DNA from 4 places in the Paenibacillus sp. FSL M7-0134 genome. Region 2 is predicted to be linked to each of the others. Evidence: riboswitches for the same ligand, from Rfam matches in the RefSeq annotation. Region 2 holds a riboswitch; each other region holds the start of a gene.
What was found. A riboswitch is a leader RNA that binds a small molecule or an ion and turns the genes downstream of it on or off. The one in region 2 is predicted to bind thiamine pyrophosphate.
Positions count from the first base shown of each region.

Region 1 (4,882 bases), on a different contig from region 2:
TAACATTGCTATCGGCAAGCTTGCAGTGTATACGGCTGCGGCAGGCATTCATCCTGGGCGGGTGCTGCCAATTGTACTGGATGTAGGCACGAATAATGAAAAGCTGCTGAATGATCCACTGTACATCGGAAACCGCCATAAACGAGTTCGCGGAGAAGCCTATAACCAGTTTATTGATACTTTTATCAGCAAAACGTTAGCGCAATTCCCGAAGGCGCTTTTACATTGGGAAGATGTGGGTAGCGTTAATGCGCGCCATATTATAGGAAAATACGGTCAAAGCATACTCACCTTCAACGATGATATACAAGGTACAGGAGCAGTGACCCTGGCTGCGATTCTTTCGGCGGTGGGTGTCACCAAGACTCCGCTGCGTGAACAAAAAATACTTGTTTTCGGCCCAGGGGCTGCAGGGATCGGTAACGCTGATCAAATTCGGGGCGCTATGATCGAGGATGGCCTTTCCGTAGATGATTCATTCAAGTCCTTTTGGGCCTTTGATTATCGCGGGCTGTTAACGGAAGATATGGAAGACGTATTGGAGTATCAGAAACCGTATGTGCGCAAAAAGGATGAAGTCAGCTCATGGACCCGGTCGGGTGACGGCAAAATACCGCTACTGGAGGTCATCCGTCAGGTGAAGCCTACGATATTGATTGGAACTTCCGGTGTAGCAGGTGCCTTTTCTGAAGAGATCATCAAGGAGATGGCAAAGCATGTAGAACGCCCGATCATTATGCCCATGTCCAATCCTACAAACCTTGCAGAAGCAGTACCCGAGGATTTGATCCGGTGGACAGATGGCAGAGCACTGATCGCAACCGGAAGTCCTTTTGAGCCCGTTACCTATAACGATACAAATTTTGAGATTGGACAGGCGAACAATGCCTTTGTTTTTCCGGGACTGGGTCTGGGTGCGATTGTGGTTAAAGCCAAAAGGATTACCCCTGCGATGTTTACAGCGGCAGCAGTTGCTGTTGCCAATGGTGTAGATTCGAATACGCCTGGCGGTGCGCTACTCCCTCATATCCGAAAATTACGCGAAGTTTCGTACGCTGTTGCGATTGCGGTTGCAAAAGCCGCGATTCAGGATCAGGTAGCGCAGGCGCACATTTCAGATGTGGAACAAGCTATACAAGATGCAATGTGGAAACCGAAATATGCCAAGGTCAAAGCAGTGGAAAGTGTAATTCATCACCCTCACTAAGCCCAAAACACCTAACTAGAGGAAATTTAATATTTTGTACACTATGTTTGACATAGCATATGAACGAATGTACAGTAATAGTCAAAAGAATAGAAGTCCACTAGGGGAGCCACTATGGCTGAGACAAGAGCGTATCTTGGACCCTTTGAACCTGATCTAGTTCGTACTAGCGTAGGAAAGTGGAGCCTTCGTATATAAGGTTTCAAGCGTTTTTTGCGTATTGGGCCTATTGTTGAAGCCGCTCCATTTTTCCGGGGCGGCTTTTTAGCGTTGTTCCGGAATTATATTCTTACAGGACTTCTTGCTCTTCAATTTAATGGAGGTGGGGAAATTGAGTTTTACACAAGAACTCCGTCGGCAGGCGGACGGCATTTTTCAAGCGATTTTTGAGCATCCCTTTGTGAGAGGTATTGCTGAAGGAAGTTTGACAAGGGGACAGCTGATTCACTATGTAAAACAGGACTTTGAATATTTGAACGCCTACATGCGGATATACGGCATCGCAATCTCCAAATGCACGAATCGGGAGGACATGGCTGTATTTAATGAACAAATCTCTTTTATTCTCCACAGCGAGGTTCATCCGCATCAAAATTTCTGTGCTGTCGCAGGGGTGAGCTATGAAGAGTTGCAGGGATATCCGCTCGCTCCGTCGGCTCATCACTATATCCGTCACATGCTGACGGTTGCGCATGAGGGCAGCCTGGGCGAGATCTTGGCTGTGCTGCTGCCATGTATGTGGACGTATGCCGAGATTGGTCGCAGGCTGCTGGATGAAGTAAAGCCGGATGAGTCTCATCCGTTCTATGAATGGATGGGCTTCTATGGAGACCAGCTTGATGATACAACACTCAAGTTCCGAGAACGTGTAGATGCTTGGGCGGAAGGCGCAACGGCTGCTGAGCGAGAGCGGATGATTGAGCATTTTATACTGAGCTGCCAGCTGGAATATAAGTTCTGGGACATGGCCTATAAGCAGGAAGAATGGCCGGTCCAGATACAGGCAGCGGTCTTGGAATAGTCAGCTTGGCAATTCGATGCGTGAAGTACAGTTAATGCCCTGTTGAACCACCAACTATAGAGAGGATAATCATTATGAGTACATGGGAAAAAAGTTATTCGGATCTCCTGACGAAGGTACAAAACAGCAAACCCCTCGTTCACAATATGACCAATGTGGTAGTCACTAACTTTACGGCCAACGGCCTGTATGCATTGGGCGCCTCCCCGGTGATGGCCTATGCACCCGAGGAAGTAGCAGACATGGCAAAAATAGCGGGAGCCGTCGTGTTAAACATCGGTACGCTGAACCGCGAACTGGTGGATGCCATGATCATTGCTGGACAATCGGCGAATGCACACGGTGTTCCGGTCCTGCTAGATCCGGTCGGTGCGGGAGCAACGAGCTTTAGAACTGAGTCGGCACTGCGAATCCTGAGAAAAGTCAAAATCTCATTGGTGCGGGGCAATGCAGCCGAAGTCGCGCATCTTGTTGGAGAAGCGCGTGAGATTAAAGGCGTAGATGCTGGTGACAGTGCTGACAGCGGAAATGTCGATCTGGCAATTCGGGCTGCTCGAACGCTCAATACAATGGTTGTCATTACTGGAAAAGAGGACGTCATCACCGATGGGGCCGAAGTACGAATGATTAGCGGTGGAGACGCGCTGCTCACGAAGGTAACCGGAGCAGGCTGCCTGCTGACCTCTGTGTTAGGTGCCTTTGCAGCTGTTGAACCCAACCTGCTGCTCGCAGGTACAGCAGGCTTGGCATTTTACGGTGCAGCAGCTTCCCGAGCCGCAGCACGTACCGCAGAGCTGGGGCCCGGCAGCTTCCAGATTGCCTTTCTCGACGAGCTCGCCAAACTACATACAGGTTCGCTAGAGGGGCATGTCACTGTCCGTGAAGCCGGAACAACCACAGCAGGTGGTGCGCGATGACAGACGTTCGTGTACCCAGAGCGCTGACGATTGCCGGTTCGGACAGTGGCGGCGGGGCCGGAATTCAAGCCGATCTCAAAACCTTTCAGGAGCTTGGCGTTTACGGCATGTCGGCTATTACGGCCATTACCGTACAGAATACTTTAGGGGTCCACGGCGTATATCCGCTGCCACAGGAAGCAACAGCGGAACAGATCGAAGCTGTAGGATTAGACCTTGGAGTGGATGCCCTGAAGACTGGCATGCTGTTTAATGCGGGCATCATCCGTCTTGTGAGCAAGCAGATTCGAAAGTTCGGCTGGAAAAAGGTTGTCGTCGATCCCGTGATGATTGCCAAGGGAGGCGCAAAGCTGCTGCAGCCAGAAGCGATGCAGGCTCTGAAGGACGACCTGCTCCCCTTGGCCCTGGTCGTTACACCGAATATCCCGGAGGCGGAAGCCCTGACAGGGATCAGTATCCATACGATGGAGGATCGCCGCGAGGCTGCGAGACATATTAGCAGTATGGGATCAAAATTCGTTGTGATCAAGGGTGGCCACGCTGACGAGAGCGAGAGCAGCGAACAGATTGTGGACCTGCTCTTTGACGGAACCGCCTTTACAGAGCTGAGCGGCAAGCGAGTACGGACTGTTCATACACACGGAACAGGATGCACCTTCTCAGCAGCGATTACCGCGGAATTAGGGAAAGGGATGTCTGTACCGGAGGCTATCTCGAATGGCAAAGCCTTCATCCAGGCAGCGATTGAGGAACCTTTGCAGCTTGGACAAGGACATGGACCCACCAATCATTGGGCCTACCGACGTCGTCAGGAGGTGCTGCTATGAGCGGTAGAATGTTGTCAGAGGTGGTGCGCCGCCAGCTACAGATGTACCTGGTGCTTGGAAGCGTGAATTGCCTCGCGGAACCAGGCTGGGTCGTGCAAGAGGCTCTGGCTGGCGGCGCAACCATGGTCCAGTTCCGGGAAAAGGGTCTCGGCGCGTTAACGGGCGTTCCTATGTTCGAACTTGCGTGCCAGCTACAGGAACTGTGCCGTCACGCTGGTGTCCCCTTCATCATCAATGACGATGTGGAGCTGGCTCTTGAACTCGACGCCGACGGTGTTCACATCGGTCAGGACGATGAATCCGCCGAATCCGTCCGCGAGCGAATCGGAAATCGAATTCTAGGCGTCTCTGCCCATACCATTGAGGAAGCACGTCGAGCCATCCTGCAAGGTGCTGATTATCTCGGCGTCGGACCCATCTATCCCACCATCTCGAAAGATGATGCCCATGCCGTACAGGGACCGGCAATTTTATATGAGATGCGTAAAGCGGGAATTGATGTGCCGATTGTTGGGATCGGAGGTATTACAGTGGACCGTGTTGAGGAAGTCGCACGTGCAGGTGCAGATGGTGTGGCGGTGATTTCAGCCGTGACACAGTCAGAACAGGTTAGAGGTGCGGTCAAGGAATTAAAGAAAAATATGGTATCATTTCTCAATGATCCGATCTACATGTTTGATAATGATTCAACAGATCATCCAGCTTTTTAGATTGTTCTATTACTTTGGGATGTGTTAAAAATCCATACTTTTTCTGGACCTGGTACAGTTTCTTCCTAGCTCGTTCGACACAAAGTAAAGTCACACCTTGGTTCATCAGCATGATCCCTCCTATATGTCATATTTTATGACAAAAAGACGTTTTTTGGATTTTCAAATGATGCGCCTAACAAAAAAAGAACATCCCAAAA
Region 1 is NZ_JBBOXV010000001.1:1,833,330-1,838,211, reverse strand. It holds gene NSQ58_RS08250 (NAD-dependent malic enzyme) at 1-1,207, shown strand, start outside; TPP riboswitch at 1,300-1,402, shown strand; gene tenA (thiaminase II) at 1,539-2,228, shown strand; gene thiM (hydroxyethylthiazole kinase) at 2,303-3,145, shown strand; gene thiD (bifunctional hydroxymethylpyrimidine kinase/phosphomethylpyrimidine kinase) at 3,142-3,972, shown strand; gene thiE (thiamine phosphate synthase) at 3,969-4,682, shown strand; gene NSQ58_RS08225 (aspartyl-phosphate phosphatase Spo0E family protein) at 4,627-4,794, opposite strand.
Region 1: linked by a shared signal. The riboswitch ahead of tenA (thiaminase II) and the one ahead of NSQ58_RS18415 (ECF transporter S component) in region 2 are both predicted to bind thiamine pyrophosphate.

Region 2 (4,882 bases):
GAAGATACGGAAGGACTATACCATCATCCAGATGGTAGAAGACTAGTATCTGTCGGGGATGTGATGAGCCGTGGCCCAGAATCGTTACAAGCGGTGCAGTTCTGGAAAAAGCACGTGGATGCCGGACTAGCGTATATGATTGACAGCAATCATGGCTGGAAAATCGGCCGTTACCTCGATGGGAGAAAGGTGACTCTCAGTCATGGCGATGAACGATTTGCAGAGGAACTGGCCCAATATGAACAAAAAGCGGGCAAGACAGCGGCGGAACAGCTTAGAAGCGAGTTGAGAGATTTTCTGCTACATGCACCCTCTCATCTTATTTTTGGCAGAAATGGATTGCGACACGTGGTTGTGGCTCATGCCGGGATTAAGGATCATTTTATTGGCAAACAGTCGGCACGTATTTCTGATTATTGCCGCTATGGAGATACGGAAGGACAGGATGCGAACGGAACACCGATCCGCAAGGATTGGTTCGTAGACCATGAATCGGGAGAAATAGTAGTATGGGGACATGATCCGAGACCGCAGCCTACCCTTGTGAATCAGACGGTGAATATTGATCAGGGTGTGGTATTTGGCGGTATGCTGACCGCTTATCGTTATCCGGAAAAGGAATTTGTCAGCGTTCCGGCACATGAGAATTATGCGAATGATCCCGATAGCCCACTTGTCCGGTGGCAGAGAAAACGGTTTTCCCCGCCGAATTTACGCAAGCTAATCGCTGGTTACAGTGTGCTGACGGAATCGTATGGCGAAGTGCGCGTACAAGGAGAATGGATCAAATCCGCTATAGATACCGTGTCACATGTGACGGTACCCATGGAGGAGCTGGTGTATATTCCACCGACGATGAGCCCTGCTCCAGCGGTGTCTGCAGAGGAAGGATATCTGGAGCATCCACGTGAGGCGCTGGCTTATTATCGCGGGCAAGGAGTACAAACGATGGTGGCCGAGAAAAAACATATGGGTAGCCGGGCTATTTTGCTATTATTCAAAAACGAACAGGCCGCTGTTCAATATGTAGGCTACCCGACATTGGGCACGATCTATAGTCGGAGTGGGAGAGCTTTCTTTGAACAAAGCCTTGGGAAGCAAGTGATGGAGAAGCTTAATGTGGATCTACGGACTGCTGGATATTTTGAACGGAACCAGACGGATTTTGTATTGCTGGATGCGGAAATTGTACCGTGGAATCTCAAGGCTCGGGAACTGATTGCTGCACAGTATGCGCATGTGGGGGAGGCAGCTCTGTTGGATCGCAGTAAGCTGGTAGACAAGCTGAAGCAGGCGAAGGTTGCAGGTCGAGAGGTTGGAGACTGGTTGGAGGAAATGGAACAGAAGTACGCGAATGCCGTAACGTTTCAAGATGCTTTTCAAAAATATTGCTGGGATGTGGACGGTCTGGATGAAATTCGTATTGCACCGTTCCATACACTGGCACACAGCGGAAAGACTTTTTTCGACCATTCTCATATTTGGCATATGGAGCAAAACCGGGAGCTCGCTGGGCTGTCTTCCCTGTTTATGGAGACAGAGTACCGCGTTATCACGGACGAAGCAAGCGAGGAAGAGGTCATTCGCTGGTGGAACGAGATGACAGAGGATGGTCATGAAGGGATTGTGATCAAGCCGGAACGCTTTTTGATGAAAAATCGGGACAAGATGATTCAGCCTGCAATCAAGGTGAGAGGCCAGAAGTATTTGCACATCATTTACGGTATGGATTATCTTGCCCCTGAGAATTTAAAGCGTCTGAAGCAGCGTCGAACGAACAAAAAGGAGCGTCATGCCCTGATGGAAGGAGCGCTTGGTATGGAAGGCGTGGAACGTTTTGTCCGCAAGGATACGGTGGATCGTATTCATGAATGCGTCCTTGCCGCGCTATCTCTGGAATCGGAGCCGATTGATCCGAGATTGTAGTTTGCGAAGGAGGGATTGAGATGGAAAGGGGTACACCGTTAATTGATATTGGCGTGAACTTGATGCACCGTTCGTTTCATGCGGATCGGGAACAGGTGGTAGAGAGAGCAGCAGCTGTAGGGATTTCACCCCTGATTATTACCGGGACCAGTGTCCGCAGCAGTCGGGAGGCTTCTCAGTATGCAGCACGTTATCCGGGCAAGCTGTATGCGACAGCTGGCGTGCATCCCCATGATGCCAAAGACTGCAGCGCAGATACGATTCAGCAGCTCCGCCAGCTGGCGAGTCAGCCGCAGGTCGTATCCATAGGGGAATGCGGATTGGACTATAACCGTGATTTTTCGCCGCGCGATGTGCAGCGCCGATGGTTTGGGGAGCAAATCCAACTGGCGGGTGAGCTAAATATGCCGTTATTTCTGCATGAACGAGATGCACATGAGGATTTTGTTGCTATGCTGCGGGAATATCAAGGGCTTGTCGATAAAGCAGTGGTGCATTGTTTTACAGGCACGGAACAAGAATTGCATACGTATGTAGAGATGGGACTGTATATCGGGATCACCGGCTGGATTTGCGACGAACGGCGTGGCAAACATCTGCGTGAACTGGTCAGAGATATTCCCTTGGACCGTCTGATGATTGAAACGGATGCTCCATTTTTGACCCCGCGTAATTTGCCCGTGAAGCCCAAAGAAGGGCGTAATGAGTCGATGTATCTCGCTCACATTGCTGCTACGATAGCCGAATGTACAGGCCGAAGCATGATGGAGATCGAAATCGCCACGACGGAGACAGCCAAACGTTTCTTCGGATTATAGGATTGTCAAAGCCATAGATGTGGTATATATTATAGTGAATTAAAAAAGCATTGTCGGGAGCTTGAGAAAGTCAGGCTGAGAGGGTGGCCCTTGCCACTGACCGTGAAATCTGATCTGGGTAATGCCAGCGTAGAGAAACCAAGAACACTATACAGGAATGCCGCTTGTTTCGCGGTTGTCGATAGATACAATGTATGTCCTAGCATTTTACCTTGACCCTGACTTTGGCTTGGTATCAGTGTAGTAGCTTAGACTACTGGTTATATAAGGCATATCGACGAATGATGTTTTGTATGGTGCTTCACCTTTTACTGCGCATAAAGCTTGCCTGGAGATTCAGCTCCAGACAAGCTTTTTTTTATGGCCAAGAGGCCAATTATAAGGATAAGGGGAGCACGCAATAATGAATACTGCTGTAAGAGCGTCCAAAGGGTTGAAGCTGACTGATATTTTGGTCACGATTGTGATCGCTGTTGTGTTCGGGTTAGTCTACAAAATATGGGGACCTGCCTATGATTTGATGAAACCATTCGGTCTACACGCCGAGCAACTGATGTATGGCATGTGGTTTATGGCAGGCACGTTTGCTTATCTCATCATTCGCAAGCCGGGTGTTGCAATTTTGGCAGAGGTGGCAGCGGCAACGGTCAGTGCTTTTTTGGGAAGCGAATGGGGGATGTCCACTTTGTACTATGGCCTGCTGCAAGGCTTGGGAGCGGAGCTGTTTTTTGCAGCTTTTCTGTATCGGAACGCAAACTTGTGGGTTGCTTCGCTAGCTGCGGCCGGGGCGGCTGTCGCTTCTCTAATTTTAGACTTCAGCTACGGGTATATTGATCAGCTTTCGACCTGGAACTATGTTTTGTATATTGGTTTTCGCATGATTGGCAGCATTGTGATTGCCGGGGTATTCGCGTTCTATCTGGCTAGGGCATTGGAGGTAACCGGAGTCACGCGAAGTTTGAGACCCGCAACGGAACAAGATTATAAGGGGCTGGATTGATGAGCCAGGCAACCGAAGATGTGGTGGCTTCGATCACCCGTCTTCGGTTGAAATTCCCCGGTGAGCAGGAGCTGCTTTTTCACAATATGTCTTTGTCTGTCCGCAAGGGGGAAAAGCTGCTGTTGCTGGGACCGAGTGGATGCGGTAAATCAACGCTGCTCCAAGTGTTAAGCGGTCTGATTCCACGCACGATAGAAGTGCCTATGAAATGCGATGCTGCTGTAATCCCAAGTGTCTCAGGTATTGTATTTCAAGATCCTGATACGCAGTTTTGTATGTCATATGCAGACGAGGAACTGGCTTTTGTGTTGGAAAATAATCAGGTTCCTCGTGAGCAGATGCGATCCCGTATTCGCGAGCTGCTGATACAGGTTGGTCTATCAACGGATGATATACACATGCCCATTGGCAGCATGTCACAGGGAATGAAACAGCGGCTGGCGATTGCGTCTGTGCTGGCTATGGAGCCAGAAGTGCTTTTTCTGGATGAGCCCACGGCTTTGTTGGACGAGGAAGGCACTACACAGGTGTGGGATACCATTCGAAACATTTCGGTAGACCAGACACTGGTGATCGTGGAGCATAAAATTAATGAAATTGTCCATGATGTGGACCGGATTGTGGTGCTTTCTGCTCAAGGGGAGATCATTGCGGATGGAAGGGCGGAAGAAGTATTTCATGGGCAGCGGCAGGCATTGTCCGAGTATGGCGTGTGGTACCCGGGAGTATGGAGTGAATCGTCTTCGCCGCGTTGGAGTGAATCAGTGACACAGCAGAATGGTACGGGGAATGGTACAGGGATTGATTTGCTGGAGCTGGAACATTTTAGTGGCCTCCGCGGTTTAAGTTCAGTGATTTATGTGGAGCATGCGCAGGTGAAGCCTGGCGACTGGATTGGCGTGGTCGGTGAAAACGGGGCTGGCAAAAGCTCACTGCTGCTCTCCATGATGCGCTTACTTCGCACACAGGGACGTTATAGCGTGCGCGGAATTGAGGCAGGCAGTACGGAACAACTGGCAGAGCGTATCGGGTTCGCGTTTCAAAATCCCGAGCTGCAATTCGTAGCACACACCGTACGAAAGGAACTAGAGTATTCGTTACCCAAGAGCTTGTTCACCGTTGAACAGTGCCGGGAACG
Region 2 is NZ_JBBOXV010000002.1:584,540-589,421, forward strand. It holds gene NSQ58_RS18405 (polynucleotide kinase-phosphatase) at 1-1,926, shown strand, start outside; gene NSQ58_RS18410 (TatD family hydrolase) at 1,947-2,744, shown strand; TPP riboswitch at 2,789-2,898, shown strand; gene NSQ58_RS18415 (ECF transporter S component) at 3,148-3,744, shown strand; gene NSQ58_RS18420 (ABC transporter ATP-binding protein) at 3,744-4,882, shown strand, end outside.

Region 3 (4,882 bases), 180 kb from region 2:
GATTAACAGCTAGCGCGAAAAAAAACGCACCCAGAATAATAAATGCGATATCTGCAATACTTTTTTTCATATATGCTCTAATCCTTTCTCTAACATTTCAAAGGATGAATCGCCAGATGGATTGGCTGACTCTTGTTGCCAAAATACGCTGACAACCAGTTCATGGTATCTACTACCAAACATAAAGTCAATACAACTTTGACACTTTAATTCGCCACCAGACTGCCTCAATCCTGACTTGGATTCCGCAAAATTCTCCTTTTACAAGGTTATTCGACAAAATAACACAATCCCGACTACTAAACTAAGAAAACGGGCCTCTAGCCCTTGTTTTAGACCTAGGCACATTTTCCTCTAAAACGACCATCCTCCTAATCGACATTTTGGACACATATGACCATCTTCCTGTTTTATGTCAAAAGCGTTTTACTTTGAAAAAATGTGGGTATAATGATTGAAACATTACCAAGCAACCTACATAGCATCACGACATCAAGTACATACAAATAGTCCTATACAGACGTCCTAAGCAACTCAATCTGAATTTGACAATATGGAATTGGAGGAATGACCTACATGAATACAATGAACTTAACCGTCCACACCCTGATGCCCTTTCACCACCAATACCAACGTGCCAACGCGGTGAGTATGCAGAAGAAAGAAGATAGCTCGGAGAAGAAGCTCAGCTTTCAGGACATTTTGAATGAAAAAATGGGTAAAAAATAAGGCGCCGTTTATCCGGTTGCAAGATCCCGCTTTACATAAGCTAAAAAGCCGTAGTTCCCTACATCGACTGTAGAGAACCACGGCTTTTTTAATTCATTTTTCCTAAACTCACACGTTCGTTTTACTGACCTCCATCCCGATACTGCTCTGCCTTCTCACGCATCCCGGCAGCTACTGCTTCTTGAGTGTTCAGCCCCTTATCCGCTGCATAAGCGCGAATGTCCTGCGTAATGCGCATACTACAAAATTTGGGACCACACATCGAGCAGAAATGTGCTTCCTTGGCGCCCTCTGCCGGTAGCGTTTCATCATGGTAGGACAAGGCCCGCTCGGGATCAAGCGACAGATTGAACTGGTCCCGCCACCGGAACTCAAAGCGTGCCTTGGACAAAGCATCATCCCGCTGCTGTGCCCGTGGATGACCCTTCGCCAGATCGGCAGCATGTGCCGCAATTTTGTAGGTAATGACACCCTCACGGACATCATCCTTATTGGGCAGACCCAAATGCTCCTTAGGCGTAACATAACACAGCATGGACGTCCCGAACCAACCGATCATCGCCGCCCCGATGGCTGAGGTAATATGATCATATCCGGGGGCAATATCCGTCGTGAGCGGTCCCAAGGTATAGAAAGGAGCTTCCTTACAAATCTCCATTTGTAAATCCACATTCTCTTTGATTTTATGCATAGGGACATGTCCTGGCCCTTCAATCATGACCTGAACATCATGCTTCCAGGCGATTTGCGTTAGCTCGCCCAACGTTTCCAGCTCTGCAAACTGTGCTTCATCATTCGCATCATAGATGCTACCCGGACGTAGACCATCCCCGAGAGAAAAGGCCACATCATAGGCTTTCATAATTTCGCAGATTTCTTCAAAATGCGTATACAAAAAATTCTCCTGATGGTGCGCAAGGCACCAGGCTGCCATGATCGACCCACCACGGGATACAATTCCCGTCATTCTATTCGCCGTCATCGGTATATACCTCAGCAATACACCCGCATGAATTGTAAAATAGTCCACTCCCTGCTCCGCCTGCTCAATCAGCGTATCGCGATACAGCTCCCACGTCAGCGCTTCTGCTTCGCCGTTCACCTTTTCAAGTGCCTGATACAGCGGTACAGTCCCAATCGGTACAGGAGAATTCCGAATGATCCATTCACGTGTTGTATGGATATTACGGCCTGTGGACAGGTCCATAACTGTATCCGAGCCCCAACGCACAGCCCAGGTCATTTTCTCCACTTCCTCCTCGATGGAGGAGGTAACCGCAGAATTACCAATGTTCGCATTGATCTTCACGTGAAAATGACGCCCAATGACCATTGGCTCACTTTCCGAGTGATTGATATTCGAAGGCAAAATGGCTCGTCCAGCCGCCAACTCCTGCCGTACAAACTCAGGCTCCACCCCTTCGCGGATCGCCGCAAATTCCATTTCAGGCGTAATGATCCCTTGCCGCGCATAATGCATTTGCGTCACTGTACGACCTTGCGAAGCACGAAGCGGACGGTTGGTCACGCCGGGAAATTCAACTGTCTCCCGTTTGGAGCCAGGTTTCAGTCCATTATCCTCCGGTTTGACGGCGCGTCCCTCGTAAGCCTCCACATCGCCCCGTTCCAGGGCCCAAGCTCGCCGTAATGGAGGCAGGCCCTGACGGATATCGACCTGATAGGCTTCGTCGGTCATGGGACCGCTCGTATCGTACACACGCAATGGCTCATGATGCTCCGTGCCCTGCGGCGTATGTGTAGGATGAAGAGCAATTTCCCGCTCTGGCACGGCAATGTCCGGCCGTGAGCCTTGAATATATACCTTACGGCTCCCTGGAAAGGGCGTTACCCCTCTGGCTTGCTCCCCGTTTGTCTTCTCTACCTCAACTTCTTTTGTTCCTACCAATCTTACTTCTGTTGATTTCAATTCTGTTCCTTTTGTTCCTTCTACTTCTGTCGGCTTCATTGTCCATTCCTCCCGTTTCGATGAAATGACACACCGATCCGGAACCATTCCCAGGGTGGCGCTGATCTATGCAAAAAAGCCGGTTCCCTAGGGAACCGGCTAATCTAACGAGGCAGCTATCCAGACAGTACGCATGTGGAATAATCCTATTCCAATGCGCCACTGTAGACAGCAGCCGCGTATACATTTCAATGGCCGATTACTTCCCTACGCTGGTATGATCCAGATCAGGTGCAAAGGGTCCGGAATCTTGCACGATTCCATCTCAGCCCGGCATTACAGGCTCCCCCAGTAACTGTGATACTTCTATTCACATGAGGCGGCTATAACAGATATCCCGCCATCCTTACCAGACTACTTTAAATTTATGGCTTTGGCAACCCTTCTAGGTTCCCTTTACCAAGGAGACGCTCCCCATCAAATCACTTTGCTTGCTTCAACTGTGCTCATTCTTGTTACGGAAGCATAAGTCCCATTTCCTTCGCCGCTTCAATCAAAATCGGAGCAAAGTCATGTAGCGTCTCGGGTGCAAGCCGACTGACCGGACCGGATACAGATAAAGCCGCAGTGACCTGTCCCTTCCGGTTTACAATTGGGGCAGCCACAGCAGCAGCCCCTGGCTCCCGTTCTTCATAGCTGGTCGCATAGCCCTTCTCGCGAATGTCCTGCAGCTGGGCTTTATAGACCTCCGGGTCTACTGAGGACGGCCATTCATCCCCGCTTAGCAGGGCTTCCAGCTCCTGCGGCGGCATAAAGGCTGCCAGCACTTTGCTGGAGGCCCCTACAGCCAGCGGCATACGCGCACCTACAGGCGCAACCCTGCGGATCGCCTGATTGCTCTGCACGGCTTGTATGCGAATACGCATGCTGCCGTCCCGTAAGTACAAGCTGACCGTCTCGCCCAGACGATCACGTAGTCCTTCCATTGCAGGCTGTAACAACACCGCCGGCTCGTCGCTTTGGGACAAGTGCGTGGATAGCTCCCAAATGCGGAAGCCAAGTCGATATTTTTCCGTTTCGGCATTCCGAACGACAAAGCCCCGATCCTCCAACGTAGTCAGCAGCCGATGAACCGTGCTTTTATGTAGACCAATTTTGGAGGCAATCTCCGTCAGGCCAAGATCCGAATCTGCGGTAAAACACAGCAGTATATCAAGTGCACGCTCTACAGCGCGAACGGTTAATTTACGGTCTTCCATCGTGAACCGCTCCTCTTGTATCCATATTCGTTTCACACTATGAAACATGGTTACATAAATTATATAGAATAGTCGCGGCTACTGTAAACCGATGTTTTTGTGACAACCATATTACAGAACGAGAACAAACATCGACAATTCTTTGCATCATTTTTACTTTTCCGGTTCAGGCGTTGACTTTGGATAATCCCCATCATACGATAATAGGTATCTATACGGATCTACACTACTATTTTCAAGTGGAATTATACCTAAATTCTATGAAACGAAGATCAATTTTATATAAGGAGGCTCTTACATGATTTCGACATCCCAGCGCAACGCTCAGCTACAGACCGCTGTTCAGGAGCCGTCCACCCCACTCTTTAATCCCCGTCTGCTGCGGTTCAAGCACGTTGTGATTGCTCTGCTGCTGTCGGTCGTCTTTTTTCTGTTGTTTTGTTTTATTGCCTTGCATGCTTACATCGCATGGGTACTTACGAATCCCACCGTTGCACCACTGTACTCTAATCCGATGCAGGCCAAAAGCATGCCTTATGAGGAAGTCAGCTTCCCTGCCAAGGATGGTAGCCGCATGGTACAAGGCTGGTATATCCCGGCGGATCAATCGCGGAAAACGATTATTTTCAGTCATGGCTATGGGGCTAACCGCGAAGAAAGCTGGATTCCCATGTATGATCTGGCGCATTATGCCCACAGTTTGAACTTTAATGTGGTCATGTTCGATTATGGATTCGCGTCACAAAACAGCAAAGCAGTCGCAACCGGAGGCAAAGCAGAATCCCAACAGCTCCTCGGAGCAATTCAGCTTGCGAAGCAACGCGGCTCGTCGGAGATTATCGTATGGGGCTTCTCCATGGGGGCAGGAACCGCTCTTCAGGCGGGCTTGCAAACCAAGGATGTGGACGCAATGATTTTGGACAGCACCTTCCTGCTGGAGCCAGATACGCTGTACCATAACATTCACAATCAAATTAATCTGCCAAGA
Region 3 is NZ_JBBOXV010000002.1:404,511-409,392, reverse strand. It holds gene NSQ58_RS17565 (YitT family protein) at 1-70, opposite strand, end outside; gene NSQ58_RS17560 (hypothetical protein) at 577-729, shown strand; gene thiC (phosphomethylpyrimidine synthase ThiC) at 851-2,695, opposite strand; TPP riboswitch at 2,883-2,995, opposite strand; gene NSQ58_RS17550 (IclR family transcriptional regulator) at 3,151-3,894, opposite strand; gene NSQ58_RS17545 (alpha/beta hydrolase) at 4,193-4,882, shown strand, end outside.
Region 3: linked by a shared signal. The riboswitch ahead of thiC (phosphomethylpyrimidine synthase ThiC) and the one ahead of NSQ58_RS18415 (ECF transporter S component) in region 2 are both predicted to bind thiamine pyrophosphate.

Region 4 (4,882 bases), on a different contig from region 2:
CGTTTTACAGGAATCATCCCCGCCTCAAAACCATATCTTCCAGCACGAACAGCCAGTTTCATGGCCTCAGCCATTTTTACTGGGTTCTTCGCTCCTGATACGGCTGTGTTCAACAAAACAGCATCTGCCCCCAACTGCATAGCCATTGCCGCGTCACTGGGTGAGCGAATACCCGCATCGACAATAACCGGGACCTCCGCCTGTTCAATAATTAGCTCTAATGAAAACGGATTGAGCAAACCATGTCCTGTACCAATCGGTGAAGCTCCAGGCATAACGGCGTGTACTCCAAGCTCTTGTAGCCTCTTGGCTAGAATCACATCGTCCGATATGTAGGGCAGCACGATAAAGCCTTCTTCTAACAGCTTTTCACTAGCTTTCAACGTTTCAAAAGGGTCAGGCAGCAGTGTCTTGCTATCCCCAATGACTTCCACCTTAATCATATCGCACAAGCCGGAGGCTTTTGCCAATTGGGCAATACGAATGGCCTCCTCTGCTGTTGTAGCCCCTGCTGTGTTGGGAAGAAGTGTATATCGGCTCAAATCCAGCATATCGAGAAAATGCTGCTTATCCCGTTCCTCCAAGTTCAATCTCCGTACAGCAAACGTCAATATTTCCGTCTCAGCAGCCTCTACGGCTTGGGATTGGATATCCAGATCAGTGAATTTTCCTGTTCCCAACAACAACCTTGAGGTAAAAGATGCTTTTCCAATGGTTAACATGATCAACCGCCTCCCACAAAATGTACAATCTCTAGGCAATCTCCATCCTTCAGTACTGCTTCATCATGATCTTCACGGGTCAATATACGCCGATTCAGCTCTACCACTACAGTTTTCACCTTTACATCAAGCTCATGTAGCAATTGATCCACATGAGTGATTCGATTAGAAAAGGTCAGGCTCTGGCCGTTAATCGTCAGCTTCATAAGCTTTCCTCCTTGAGGAGCTCAGAAGAAAATCTACTTATCCCAAGTTCAGCTGCACCAGCCCCATTAAGCATAGCTGCCAGCGCACGCCCGGTAGCATCACTCAGCAGGACACCGTTGCGATAATGCCCGACGGCAGCATATACGCCCTCGACCCCAGGGACAGTGCCTATAAAAGGATGACCTGATGCGGCCTGCGGACGTAAGCCCGCCCAAGTGCGTATAAAAGAAGCTTCACGGACGCGCGGCAGCCAAGCAGAGGCACGTGCCAGCAACCCCTCCAAGCCTCCTACGGTCACCTCTTCGTCATATTGATGCGGAAGGCTCGTTGCCCCAATCCAAAGCTCGTTATTCTGTTTAGGCACGAGGTAAATATCATCAGCATAAATGGTGTATTCTAACGGGTGATCCTTCAAGGAGACCGCTACCGCTTCGCCCTTGACCGGATAAAGTGGATATTCAAATCCAACCTGCGCTAGCAATTTCATGCTATCCAAGCCTCCAGCAATAATGACCTGATCGCAGGAAAAAAAGCCACTATGTGTTCGAACACCGCAAACTCGACCATTCTGTATGACCAGTTGCTCTGCCTGTGTACCAGACCATACCGTTGCCCCCAGCACCGCAGCAGCACCTGCATAAGCACGGCAAAGCTGGACAGGAGCCACTTGTGTCTCCTTTGAACGATATATTGCCCCGATCGCTTGTTCATCCAAACCTGGAATTCGTCGGGCCAATTCCCTCGCATCCCACCAGATAGGACAATCATCCTCTCGCGTTTTAGCAGCTTTCCAGCGTTTTTGGCCTTCAGTTTCCGTACGGAAAGGGGTCACAAATCCTTCTGTACGGAATTCCACCGAAATACCCGACAAACGCTCCAGATCACAGACAAGCTCAGGGAATGCGTCTCGACTTATGCGAGCAAATCGTGCCAGCTCAGAGTCGGTGAACTCTTCACTTTCCGCTGCCAGCATTCCAACCGCTGCTCCTGAGGCTCCCTCACCCGGGATCAATCGTTCCAGCAAGATCGTACTTCTTCCCTCCTTGGCCACATGATAAGCAATGGAACTGCCGATGACACCTCCACCTATGACCAAGCATTCAGCGTGTCCTATCGCTCTTGCCTCTGTGTGTATCTTTGGCATTTGTTTCGTGTCTCCTCTCCATAAACCATTCTGCTTTCAGCTTGCCTCTACTCTCGTTTTCTCGCTACAGGCTGTGAACTACAAGATCTGCCATTCGCCTATATTCCATCGCAGCTGCAACGGGCGACTCAGCCTTCCATATACCAGACATCACCGCAATTCCGCTTGCTCCGGCCCTATAAAGCTCCGGGATATGGTGCGGTTGTATGCCGCCCAGCGCGATCACCGGAATGTTCGACAGCCTGCAAATATGTTCAAGCTGAGCTAAACCCCGCGGTACAATACCGGGCTTACAATGGGTCTCATATACGTGACCATAAAGTACATAGTCCGCTCCTGCCCGCTCGGCAGTCTGCGCCTCCTCCAAGGAATGCACAGATACTCCACAGCGTGTACCCTTTGGAAGCAGGCTTTTCACATCCGCTACAGGTAATCCATTAGCTGGTAGCTGGACGGCTCCAACCAAAGTAAGTAAAGCTACATCCACACGATCATTTACTACAATTTGTTGCAAAGAAACTCCCTGCTCCACCATGCTGCGAGTCAAAGAAAGCAATGCAGAGGCACCATTCTGTTTTAAACGCGCGTGTACATAATGAACATACGGACAAATCACAGCAGCCACTTGGGCTGCTTGTGCAAAAGTGCCCTTTTCCATCGAAATTGCGTGTAATTCGATTTTGTCTTCACCTCACATTGGACTAATGGATCTAAGCTTAGTCAGCCACGTCTACCAGCAGTAATGAAAGGGGATTGTATGTGAATCGTCTACGGAAGCTCGAACAACTTAAAGTGAACGAAACGCAAAAAAACCACTTCCCCAAGGAAGTGGTTTAACGAACGTCCAATAATCGAACGGACAATGATATCCGTATACGTGTATCGTCCCACGCACAAACAAAAATAAGATGGTGTTGCCTTGTTTGTACGGCGCTCACTTCCCTACGCTGGCATAACCCAGATCAGGTGCAAAGGGTCCGAAATCCATTTATTCCGTCTCAGCCGCATGGGCGGCTCCCCTAGTGTGACTATTTTATTGTATAAGCTAAAGATAGCTTAGCATATTTTCCTAATTCTGCAAACCCCACTTCGTGTGAAATATGCAGAATTGGATTTAGTTGATGTTAGTTAACTTTACTTGACCACTCTTCCACATTCCACGTTTTGGTTACCCAATCCTCGTAAAAGTCCGGTTCGTGAGATACAAGCAATACGGTCCCTTTGTATTCCTTCAAGGCACGTTTCAGCTCATCCTTAGCTTTAACATCCAAGTGGTTGGTAGGCTCATCGAACAGTACCCAGTTGCTTTCACGCATTAACAGTTTGCAAAGACGGACTTTAGCCTGTTCTCCACCACTGAGCGCAGATAGCGGACGCGTGATATGCTCATTCTTTAAACCGCAACGCGCCAAATGCGCTCGTACTTCATGCTGGTTCAAATGTGGGAATTCATTCCACACATCGTCAATCGGTGTAATTTTCTCCGCCTTTACTTCCTGCTCAAAATAAGCGGGCTGCAAAAAATCACCTTGATAGGTTTTTCCACTGATTGGCGGTATTTTTCCCAATATGGTTTTGAGCAATGTCGATTTACCGACACCGTTGTAGCCAACAATAGCAATCTTTTCGCCACGTTCAATCGTCATGGACATTTTAGGCAAAAGGGCATGCGTATAACCAATCTCAAAATCAATACCCTCAAATACCGTCTTTCCGCTTGCACGTGCTTCTTTGAATTGAAAGGTTGGCTTCGCAGCTTCTTCAGGCTTATCTATACGTTCGATCCGATCAAGTTGCTTTTCACGGCTCTTTGCTCGGCCTGATGTAGAGGCACGCGCTTTATTACGCTGAATAAAATCTTCCTGTTTCTTAATAAAGTCCTGTTGCTTCTCATAAGCATCAATATGCTGAGCTTTGTTCAGATCCGCCATTTCAAGAAACTTTTCATAGTTAGCTGAATAACGGGTCATCTTGGCAAATTCAAGATGGTAAATAACATTAACGACCTGGTTCATAAACTCAGTATCATGTGAAATAAGAATAAAAGCATAGGGATAATCCTTCAAATAGCGCGTAAGCCATTCAATATGCTCTACATCCAAATAGTTGGTAGGCTCATCCAGCAGCAGGACATTTGGCTTTTCCAACAGCAACTTAGCAAGAAGCACCTTTGTCCGTTGCCCACCGCTAAGTGCAGATACATCCCGATCCAGTCCTATGGCCGACAGACCTAGTCCATTCGCCATTTCTTCAACCTTCACATCAATGAGGTAAAAATCCCCCATATCCAGTTGCTCCTGAATTTCACCCATCTGTTCCAGCAGCACTTCCAACTCTTCAGGAGAAGCATCCCCCATCTTGTCAGTAATCTGCATCATTTCCTTTTCCAATTCCAACAGAGGAAGAAAAGCGTCTTTCAAAACATCACGTACCGTTTTGCCCGGTGTCAGCTTGGTATGCTGATCCAGATAGCCGTAACGTACACGTGGAGTCCATTCCACTTTACCCTCATCCTTAAGCAATTTTCCAGTCAGAATGTTCATGAGTGTCGATTTACCGACACCGTTAGCTCCTACCAAACCTACACGTTCCCCCGCAAGCAATCGAAAGGAAACATTTTTAAATAATGCGCGGTCCCCAAAGTTGTGAGATACATTTTCTACAGTCAATAAACTCATAAGCTGTTTTTGGCTCCTTATTGTCATCGGCGCTGCCGACTGTTCTTATTTCATATGCATTTCGTTTCTTTCAAAGCTTTATTGTAGCACATTCTGCAACCATATCGGAATATGGAAAACAGCGATTTTTA
Region 4 is NZ_JBBOXV010000001.1:3,236,443-3,241,324, reverse strand. It holds gene NSQ58_RS14610 (thiazole synthase) at 1-722, opposite strand, end outside; gene thiS (sulfur carrier protein ThiS) at 725-928, opposite strand; gene thiO (glycine oxidase ThiO) at 925-2,073, opposite strand; gene NSQ58_RS14595 (thiamine phosphate synthase) at 2,138-2,731, opposite strand; TPP riboswitch at 2,996-3,104, opposite strand; gene NSQ58_RS14590 (ABC-F family ATP-binding cassette domain-containing protein) at 3,198-4,751, opposite strand.
Region 4: linked by a shared signal. The riboswitch ahead of NSQ58_RS14595 (thiamine phosphate synthase) and the one ahead of NSQ58_RS18415 (ECF transporter S component) in region 2 are both predicted to bind thiamine pyrophosphate.